DNA from 3 places in the Streptomyces sp. NPDC020747 genome. Region 3 is predicted to be linked to each of the others. Evidence: riboswitches for the same ligand, from Rfam matches in the RefSeq annotation. Region 3 holds a riboswitch; each other region holds the start of a gene.
The links. A riboswitch is a leader RNA that binds a small molecule or an ion and turns the genes downstream of it on or off. The one in region 3 is predicted to bind thiamine pyrophosphate.
Positions count from the first base shown of each region.

Region 1: linked by a shared signal. The riboswitch ahead of thiO (glycine oxidase ThiO) and the one ahead of thiC (phosphomethylpyrimidine synthase ThiC) in region 3 are both predicted to bind thiamine pyrophosphate.
Region 2: linked by a shared signal. The riboswitch ahead of ACH4YP_RS36185 (thiamine ABC transporter substrate binding subunit) and the one ahead of thiC (phosphomethylpyrimidine synthase ThiC) in region 3 are both predicted to bind thiamine pyrophosphate.

Region 1 covers NZ_JBIRTJ010000013.1:50,363-53,632, forward strand. Annotated here, with positions in the region: gene thiS (sulfur carrier protein ThiS) at 1-47, opposite strand, end outside; gene thiO (glycine oxidase ThiO) at 50-1,246, opposite strand; TPP riboswitch at 1,244-1,357, opposite strand; gene ACH4YP_RS30815 (hypothetical protein) at 1,410-1,754, shown strand; gene ACH4YP_RS30820 (NAD(P)/FAD-dependent oxidoreductase) at 1,821-3,050, shown strand; gene ACH4YP_RS30825 (Rv2175c family DNA-binding protein) at 3,166-3,270, shown strand, end outside.
Region 2 covers NZ_JBIRTJ010000016.1:253,952-257,221, forward strand. Annotated here, with positions in the region: gene ACH4YP_RS36175 (hypothetical protein) at 1-363, shown strand, start outside; gene rlmN (23S rRNA (adenine(2503)-C(2))-methyltransferase RlmN) at 415-1,521, shown strand; TPP riboswitch at 1,546-1,651, shown strand; gene ACH4YP_RS36185 (thiamine ABC transporter substrate binding subunit) at 1,731-2,819, shown strand; gene ACH4YP_RS36190 (ABC transporter permease) at 2,795-3,270, shown strand, end outside.
Region 3 covers NZ_JBIRTJ010000003.1:230,991-234,260, forward strand. Annotated here, with positions in the region: gene thiC (phosphomethylpyrimidine synthase ThiC) at 1-1,830, opposite strand, end outside; TPP riboswitch at 1,823-1,979, opposite strand; gene ACH4YP_RS10190 (YibE/F family protein) at 2,051-3,270, shown strand, end outside.

The sequences.
Region 1 (3,270 bases), on a different contig from region 3:
GTGTCCGGGGCCAGCTGCCGCCGCTCCCCGTTGACGAAGACGCTCATGCTCATGCGTGCTGCTCCGAGAGTGCGGCGGCGCCGAACCGCCTGGGTGTGAACGGGCGGGCCTCGTCCGGGAGTTCACCGGTGGTCAGGGCGTGTGCCATGGCGTCCCCGGTGACGGGCGTCAGCAGTACGCCGTTGCGGTAGTGGCCGGTCGCGAGCAGCAGCCCCGGGAGTTCGGTCGGGCCGAGCAGGGGCGCGTTGTCGGGGGAGCCCGGGCGCAGTCCGGCCCGTGTCTCGGTGAGCGGCAGCTCGGTGATGCCGGGGACGAGTTCGTGGGCGTCCCGCAGCAGCTCGTACACGCCGCCGGCGGTCACCGTGGTGTCCCAGCCCAGCTCCTCGCTGGTCGCGCCGACGACCAGCTCGCCGTTCTCGCGCGGCACCAGATAGACGTGGCTGCCGCGCACGACGGCCCGCACGCTACGGCTCAGGAAGGGCGCGAACCGCTTCGGGACGGTCAGCCGCAGCACCTGTCCCTTCACGGGGCGCACCGGCGGCAGCACGTCGTCGGGGACGCCCGTCAGACGGCCGCTGAGGCTGCCCCCGGCGAGCACGATCTGGCCCGCCGAGAGCGCGGTGCCGTCCGCAGTGACGACTCCGGCGGCCCGGTCGCGTACGACGGTCAGGCGGTCGGCCCATGTCCGGTGGAAGGCCACTCCGGCCCGCTCGCAGGCCGTGACCAGGGCCCCGGCGAGCCGCCGGGGATCGATCTGGTGGTCGCCGTCGACCCGCAGCCCGCCGCGCACCCCCGGCGCGAGCATCGGCTCCAGACGACGGCACTCGCGGCCGCTCAGCCACTCCGACTCCAGGCCCGACCGGCGCTGCAGGGCGTGCAGTTCGCGCAGATGGGCACGGTCGTCGGCGTCGAGCGCGACGGCCAGTGTGCCGCACTGCCGGTAGCCGAGGTCCTGGCCGGTCGCCTCGGTCAGCTCGGCCGCGAAGTCCGGATAGCGGCGTGCCGAGGCCAGATTGAGGCCGAGCAGGGTCTGCTCGCCGTAGTGGAGTTCGGTGACGGCGGCCAGCATCCCGGCCGCGACCTGCGCGGCGCCGCCGCCGGGCTCCGGGTCCACGAGCGCGGTCGTGAACCCGCGCTGCGCGGCCCGCCAGGCCGTGACCAGGCCGATGATCCCGCCCCCGACGACCAGGACGTCTGACGTGTGCCCTGTATGGGGTGTATCGGGTGTCTCCGGTGTACGCGACATGGGCGTCCAGCCCCTCCCTTCGCCGGCATGACCCGGATCAGGTTCGTACGGTCGGAGGCCGTCCCAGCCTCCCTCTCAGCCCGGTACGCCCGGACTCCCGCGAGTGCTCTACGTTGGCCACCCTAGCCCTTCGCCCCAACAGCCTGTAAGGGAGCCTTCACGCATGGCCCGCTCGCTCGACGGACTCCTTCTCTCGCCGGTCGCCGACCAGGCGCCAGGTCAGGTGGGTACCCGCACACGGTTCGCGTACCACGAGAAGGACGGCGAGATCTGGGCCGAGTACGCGGGCGGTGACGTCGTACGCGGACACCTCGTGGGCACGCGCGCGGGCGACCGGCTCGACTTCCGGTACGTGCAGCTGAAGGTGGACGGCACCACCTCGTCGGGGCACTGCGTCTCCTTGGTCGTCGAGCTGGCCGACGGACGGGTGCGCCTGGAGGAGACCTGGGAGTGGGAGTCCCAGGAGGGCAGCGGGACGAGTGTGGTCGAAGAGGTCAACGAGGGCTGACGCTGTGCAACAACTCACTGATCGCGCCCCCTGACCGACGATTTCACCAGTGTCTATGGTGATCGTGTGAGTGAGCAGACGCAGGGACGGAGCCCGGCGGCGCGACGCAGCGCCGTGATCGTCGGGGCGGGCATGGCCGGTGTACAGACCGCCGTCGCCCTGCGGGAACGGGGCTTCACCGGAAGCGTGACCCTGATCGGCGCGGAGCCCCACCAGCCGTACGACCGGCCCCCGCTGTCCAAGGCCGTACTGCTCGGCAAGGCCGAGGACTCCGCCTTCGACGTCGACTTCGAAGCGCTCGACGTGGAGCTCCGCCTGGGGCTCGAAGTGACCGGCGTGCACCCCTCGCGGCACGAACTCGACACGGCCGACGGTCCGGTTCCGTACGACGTCCTCGTCATCGCCACCGGCGCCGAGCCGATCCAACTGCCGGGCGCCCAGGGCGTACCCGGCGTCCATCTGCTGCGCACGCTCGACGACGCCGAGCGGCTGCGCCCCGTCCTCGCCCGGCAGCACGACATCGTGGTGGTGGGCGCGGGCTGGATCGGCGCCGAGTTCGCCACGGCGGCGCGCGAGGCGGGCTGCGCGGTGACCGTCGTGGAGGCCGCCGACCGGCCGCTCGCCGGCGTGCTGCCCGACGAGGTGGCCGCTCCGATGGCCGCCTGGTACGCGGACAGTGGGGCGGTGCTGCGCACCCACGCGCGCGTGGAGCGCGTCGAGCCCGGCGAGGTGGTGCTCGACGACGGCTCACGGCTGCCCGCGGGCGCCGTCGTCGTCGGCATCGGGGCGCGGCCCGCCACGGCCTGGCTGGCCGGTTCCGGGATCGAACTCGGTGCCCGCCGCGAGATCGTCGCGGACGACCACCTGCGCACCTCCGCCCCGGACGTGTACGCGGTCGGCGACTGCGCCTCCTTCCCGTCCGGCCGCTACGGCGAGCGCCTGTTGGTCCACCACTGGGACAACGCCCTCCAAGGCCCGCGCACGGTCGCCGCGAACATCGTCGGCGAGACGTCCGCCGCGTACGACCCCGTGCCGTACTTCTGGTCCGAGCAGTTCGGCCGCTTCGTCCAGTACGCGGGCCATCACGCGTCCGCCGACACCATGGTCCGGCGCGGTGACCCGGCCGGACCGTCCTGGTCGGTGTGCTGGCTCCGGGAGGGCCGCCTGGTCGCGGTCCTGGCGGTGGGCCGGCCGAGGGACCTGGCACAGGGGAAGCGGCTGATCGAGGCGGGCACGCCGATGGACTCCGGGCTGCTCTCGGACCCCGCGTCGCCGCTCAAGGGCGCGACGGCCTGAGCGCTCCGCCGGGCCGCCCGGTCGACGGTCGTCCGGTGTCTGCGGGGCCGCGGGCGTGACACGGTCGCACCGGCCCGGGTACCGACTGTCAGTCCGAGATGGCAGGCTTGTGTTCGTGACCGAGATTGACGCAAAGATCGATGCTCTCGTCCCCGCCTGGCTCACCCTCCCCGACATCGCCGAACTGCTCGGCGTCGAGGTGACCCGCGTCCGGCAACTG
Region 2 (3,270 bases), on a different contig from region 3:
GACATCCTGGTCCAGCCGCGCATCGACTTCCGCTACGAAGTGTCCTTCTACTACGTCGACGACGCCTACCAGTACGCCCTTCACGCCCCCGATCCCGAGCGGCGCTGGGTCCTTGAGCCCTACGAGCCCACCGACGCCGACCTGGCCTTCGCCCGGCGTTTCATCGACTGGAACACCCTCGACCACGGCATCCAGCGCGTGGACGCCTGCCGCACCCGGGAAGGCGCCTTGCTCCTCGTCGAGCTCGAGGACCTCAACCCGTACCTCTCCCTGGAACTGGTCTCCGACCGGACCCGCGACTCCTTCGTGGCGAGCATGACGGAATCGGTCCACCGGTTCCTGGATGCCCGGCCCCGCGGCTGAGACTGCCGGGGGCGCAAGTCACACGAATCGATCTGCGACACTGGTACAGCCATGCCTAAGCCCGGAGAACTCACTTTCGTTGCCCCCCGCGGAGCCAAGAAGCCGCCGCGGCACCTTGCCGATCTCACGCCTGCCGAGCGCAAAGAGGCGGTTGCCGCGGTCGGTGAGAAGCCGTTTCGTGCCAAGCAGCTGTCGCAGCACTACTTCGCGCGGTACGCGCACGACCCGGAGCAGTGGACCGACATCCCCGCGGGATCGCGCGCCAAGCTGCAGGAGGCGCTGCTTCCCGAGTTGATGACGGTCGTGCGGCATCTCTCCACGGATGAGAACACCACCCGCAAGACCCTCTGGCGGCTCTTCGACGGCACGCTCGTCGAGTCCGTGCTGATGCGGTACCCGGACCGGGTCACCATGTGCATCAGCTCGCAGGCGGGCTGCGGGATGAACTGCCCGTTCTGTGCGACCGGGCAGGCCGGTCTCGACCGGAATCTGTCCAGTGCCGAGATCGTGCACCAGATCGTGGACGGGATGCGGGCGCTGCGGGACGGCGAGATTCCCGGTGGGCCGGCCCGGCTCAGCAACATCGTGTTCATGGGTATGGGCGAGCCGCTGGCCAACTACAAGCGGGTCGTCCAGTCCATCCGGGCCCTCACCGACCCGGAGCCGGACGGGCTCGGGCTGTCGCAGCGGGGGATCACCGTCTCCACGGTGGGTCTCGTCCCCGCCATCAACCGGTTCGCCGACGAGGGCTTCAAGTGCCGCCTCGCCATCTCCCTGCACGCACCGGACGACGAGCTGCGCGACACCCTCGTGCCCGTGAACACGCGGTGGAAGGTGCGGGAAGTGCTGGACGCCGGCTGGGAGTACGCGGCGAAGTCGGGGCGCCGGCTCTCCATCGAGTACGCGCTCATCCGGGACATCAACGACCAGGCGTGGCGCGGTGACCGGCTCGGGCGGATGCTCAAGGGCAAGCCGGTGCATGTGAACCTGATTCCGCTGAACCCGACACCCGGCTCCAAGTGGACCGCCTCGCGGCCCGAGGACGAGAAGGCGTTCGTCGAGGCGATCGCCGCCCATGGTGTGCCCGTCACCGTCCGGGACACCCGTGGCCAGGAGATCGACGGGGCCTGCGGGCAGCTCGCGGCGACCGAGCGGTAGTCTGGCGGACGTACGTACATCTTCATATTCCGACAGGGGAGCGCCACAGCGCTGAGAGTGCGGGACAGCCCGCAGACCCTCTGAACCTTGCCCAGGTCATTCTGGGTAGGAAGTTCGGTCACTACTCAAGCTGTTGCGCCCTGCCCGGGATCCGACCGAGGTCCCGGGCAGGGCCGCGTCTCTTCCTGGTCACCCCCAGGAGGAATCCAGTGAGCACCACCACCAGGAAGTTCACGGCCGTGGTCACGGTCACCGGGCTCGGCCTCGCCGCGCTCACCGCGTGCGGGTCGTCCGACTCGGGCGACGAAGGCTCCGGGTCCAAGACCGTCACCCTCGTCAGCCATGACTCCTTCGCCTACACCAAGGCCGTACTGAAAGCGTTCGAGAAGGAGTCCGGTTACAAGGTCAGGGTCCTCAAGGACGGCGACGCCGGTACGGCCGTCAACAAGGCCATCCTCACCAAGGACAACCCGCAGGGCGACGTCTTCTTCGGCGTCGACAACACGCTGCTGTCGCGGGCGCTCGACAACGGGCTGTTCCAGTCGTACGAGGCCAAGGGCTCGGGACTGATCCTGCCGCAGTACCGGGTCGACCAGGCCAAGCACCGGGTCACGCCCATCGACTCCGGCGACATCTGCGTCAACTACGACAAGGCGTACTTCAGCAAGCGGAAGCTGGCTCCGCCGACGTCCTTCGACGACCTGATCAAGCCCGCGTACAAGAACCTGCTGGTCACCGAGAACGCGTCCACCTCCTCGCCCGGTCTCGGCTTCCTGCTCGGGACGGCCGCGAAGTACGGCGACGACGGTTGGCAGGACTACTGGAAGAAGCTCAAGGCCAACGGCGTGAAGGTCGTCGACGGCTGGGAGCAGGCCTACAACGTGGAGTTCTCCGGGTCCGCCGGCGGCAAGAAGGCCAAGGGCGACCGGCCGCTCGTCGTCTCGTACGCCTCGTCCCCGCCCGCCGAGGTCATCTACGCCGACCCGAAGCCGAAGACCGCGCCGACCGGGGTCGCGGACGGCACCTGCTTCCGTCAGGTCGAGTACGCGGGCCTGCTGAGCAACGCGAAGAACACGAAGGGCGGCAAGGCGCTCGTCGACTTCCTGATCTCCAAGCAGTTCCAGGACGACATGCCGCTCAACATGTTCGTCTACCCGGTCCGTGAGGCCGCCCAGGTGCCGCCGGAGTTCACGAAGTTCGGCCCTGCCGTCGAGGACCCCGAGACCCTCGACCCCGCCAAGATCGCCGACAACCGTGACGAGTGGGTCAAGTCATGGACCTCGCTCGTACTGAAGTAGAGCCCCGCGCCGGGGCGGAGGCGCCCGCGCGCCGGCGTCCGCGTCTCCGTCCGCACCCCCGTACGCGCCCGCGTACGGGGAGCGCGGCGCGGCTCGCTCTCATGGCCGTGCCCGTCGCGTTCTTCGGGCTCTTCTTCGCCTACCCGGTCGCGGCGATCACGGCCCGTGGGCTCAGGATCGACGGGGTCTGGCGGTTCGGGCGCGTCGGGGACGTGCTCGCGCAGTCCGACATCCGGCACGTCCTGTGGTTCACGACCTGGCAGGCGCTCGCCTCGACCGCGCTCACGCTGCTGATCGCGCTCCCCGGCGCGTATGTGTTCGCGCGCTTCGATTTCAGGGGCAAGCAGGTCCTGCGAGCCGTCGTGACCGTGCCGTTCGTGCTGCCGACCGTGGTCGTCGGCACGGCCTTCCTGGCGCTCCTCGGCCGCGGTGGGCTTCTGGACGAACTGTG
Region 3 (3,270 bases):
GTTGCCGCTCGCCGCGAACTCCTTCGACTTCTGGAGCATCCCCTCGGCGACCTCCTCGGCCGTCGCCCCCGCGGCCGCCGTGCCGCCGAACTGCTCGGTGATGCTGTGGCTGATCTTCATCGAGCAGAACTTCGGCCCGCACATAGAGCAGAAGTGCGCTGTCTTGGCGGGCTCGGCGGGGAGGGTCTCGTCGTGGAACTCCCGGGCCGTGTCGGGGTCGAGGGCCAGGTTGAACTGGTCCTCCCAGCGGAACTCGAAGCGGGCGTCCGACAACGCGTCGTCCCACTCCTGTGCGCCAGGGTGTCCCTTGGCGAGGTCCGCCGCATGGGCCGCGATCTTGTAGGTGATGACGCCCGTCTTGACGTCGTCACGGTTGGGCAGGCCCAGATGCTCCTTGGGCGTGACGTAGCAGAGCATGGCCGTGCCCCACCAGGCGATCATCGCGGCACCGATGCCGGAGGTGATGTGGTCGTACGCCGGCGCGACGTCCGTCGTCAGCGGGCCGAGCGTATAGAACGGAGCTTCATCACAGATCTCCTGCTGAAGGTCGATGTTCTCCTTGATCTTGTGCATCGGGACATGCCCCGGGCCCTCGATCATGGTCTGTACGTTGAAACGCTTCGCGACCCTGTTGAGTTCCCCGAGCGTCCTCAACTCCGCGAACTGCGCAGCGTCGTTGGCGTCCGCGATCGAACCGGGCCGGAGCCCGTCGCCCAGCGAGTACGTGACGTCGTACGCCGCGAGGATCTCGCAGAGTTCCTCGAAGTTCTCGTACAGGAACGACTCCTTGTGGTGTGCCAGGCACCAGGCCGCCATGATCGAGCCGCCGCGCGAGACGATGCCGGTCTTGCGGTTCGCGGTGAGCGGGACGAACGGCAGCCGCACGCCCGCGTGGACGGTCATGTAGTCCACGCCCTGCTCGGCCTGCTCGACGACCGTGTCCTTGTAGATCTCCCAGGTCAGCTCTTCGGCCCGCCCGTCGACCTTCTCCAGCGCCTGGTAGAGCGGGACCGTGCCGATGGGGACGGGGGAGTTCCGCAGCACCCACTCGCGCGTGGTGTGGATGTTGCGGCCGGTGGACAGGTCCATGACCGTGTCGGCGCCCCAGCGGGTCGCCCAGGTCATCTTCTCGACCTCCTCCTCGATGGAGGAGGTGACCGCGGAGTTGCCGATGTTGGCGTTGACCTTCACCAGGAACCGCTTGCCGATGATCATCGGCTCGATCTCCGGGTGGTTGACGTTGGCCGGCAGCACGGCCCGGCCCGCCGCGATCTCCTCGCGGACGACCTCGGGAGAAACGTTCTCCCGGATGGCCACGTACTCCATCTCCGGCGTGACCTCGCCCCTCCTGGCGTACGCGAGTTGCGTCACCGCCTGTCCGTCACGGCTGCGCCGGGGCTGGCGCGGACGCCCCGGGAAGACCGCGTCGAGGTTGCGCAGTCCGCCCCGCGGCGAGGTGTGCTTGACCCCGTCGTCCTCGGGGCGGACGGGTCGGCCCGCGTACTCCTCGGTGTCGCCACGGGCGATGATCCAGTTGGCCCGGAGGGCTCCGAGGCCCCTGCGTACGTCGGTGTCGACGGTCGGATCGGTGTACGGGCCGGAGGTGTCGTACAGGGTGACCGACTGCCCGTTGGTGAGATGCACCTGACGGACCGGCACCCGCAGGTCGGGGCGCGAACCCTCGACATACGCCTTGTGCCAGCCGATGGACTTCCCGGCCTCGCCGTTCTCGCCGTTCTCGGGCGAAGCAGTCACTTCACCGTTCTCGGCCGAGGCGAACGCCCCGTCCGTCGGGCTGGAGGCAGGCGTGCGTGCGTCCTTGTTGGTCATGAGACCTACTCCCTACGCCGGCATTACCCGGTAACAGGTTCGGCGGTCGACGCAGCGATTTCCGTCCGGCGATGTTCCACGTGAAACATCGCGTCTACGGAGGTCAGCGCCCTCTCAGCCCGGTGCTCCGAGCTCCCGCGTGTGCAAAGGTGTCTCCACGCTAGCGTCAGATGTGGCGCGGTGAACAGTGGGCCCCGGCTGTTCTTGCGATGATCGGTCGGTGACCACGACGCAACAGCCCCCACTCCCACCGTCCGAACCGCCCCATGGACACGGCCACGACGGCCATGGGCACGGCGGCGGACCCGGGCAGCACGGACCCCATGGCCCGGGAGCGGGCAGTGGCGGAGGCAGGCCCGGCGGTGGTGACGGTGACGGACCGGGTGGCGGTGGGCATGGCCACTCGCACAGTCATGGGCCCGCAGCGCCTGTCTCGATGCATCTGCGCAAGGTCATCGCGGCTGTGCTGATCCCCTTCGCGGCGGCGGTCGTCGTCGGCCTCGTGGTCCTCTGGCCCGGCGGCGCCCCCGGGCACGAGCGCACCGGTGTCGGCTTCGACCGGCAGACCCAGCAGGCCACGGTGACCAAGGTCGACAAGGTCGACTGCAAATCGGTGAACGCCTCGGGGGAGACGCCGACCGGCGACACGTCGACCGCCGAGGGCTCGTCGGCACAGCAACAGGCGTCCGGCAGCTGCAAGAAGGCGACGGTCCGGGTCGACACCGGCAAGGACAAGGGCCGTACGTTCACGGAGATCGTCCAGCCGGACTCCTCGCGGCAGCTGGAGCAGGGCCAGGAGGTGATCGTCGCCTATGCGCCGGACGCCCCCAAGGAGCTCCAGTACTCGGTCACCGACGTGAACCGCAAACTCCCGATGACGCTGCTCGCCGGGATCTTCGCCGTCGCCGTGGTCGTCGTGGGCCGGATGCGCGGCGTCATGGCGCTGGTCGCACTGGCCGCCAGCTTCCTGATCCTGACGTTCTTCATCCTCCCCGCGATCCTTCAGGGCTCGAACCCCCTGGTCGTGGCGGTGGTCGGGGCGAGCGCCATCATGCTGATCGCGCTCTACCTGTGCCATGGTCTGTCCGCCCGTACGTCGGTGGCGGTGCTCGGCACCCTGCTCTCCCTGTTGCTGATCGGGCTGCTCGGCTCGCTGTTCATCGACTGGGCCGCGCTGACCGGCAACACGGACGACAACACCGGTCTGATCCATGGGCTGTACCCGTCCATCGACATGAGCGGCCTGCTGCTCGCGGGCATCATCATCGGCTCGCTGGGTGTGCTCGACGACGTGACGGTGACGCAGACCTCGGCGGTCTGGGAGCTGCACGAGGCCAATCCGACGATGGGCTGGCGCGGGCTGTACCGCGCGGGCATCCGCATCGGCCGCGACCACATCGCGTCGGTCGTCAACACGCTCGTCCTGGCCTATGCGGGCGC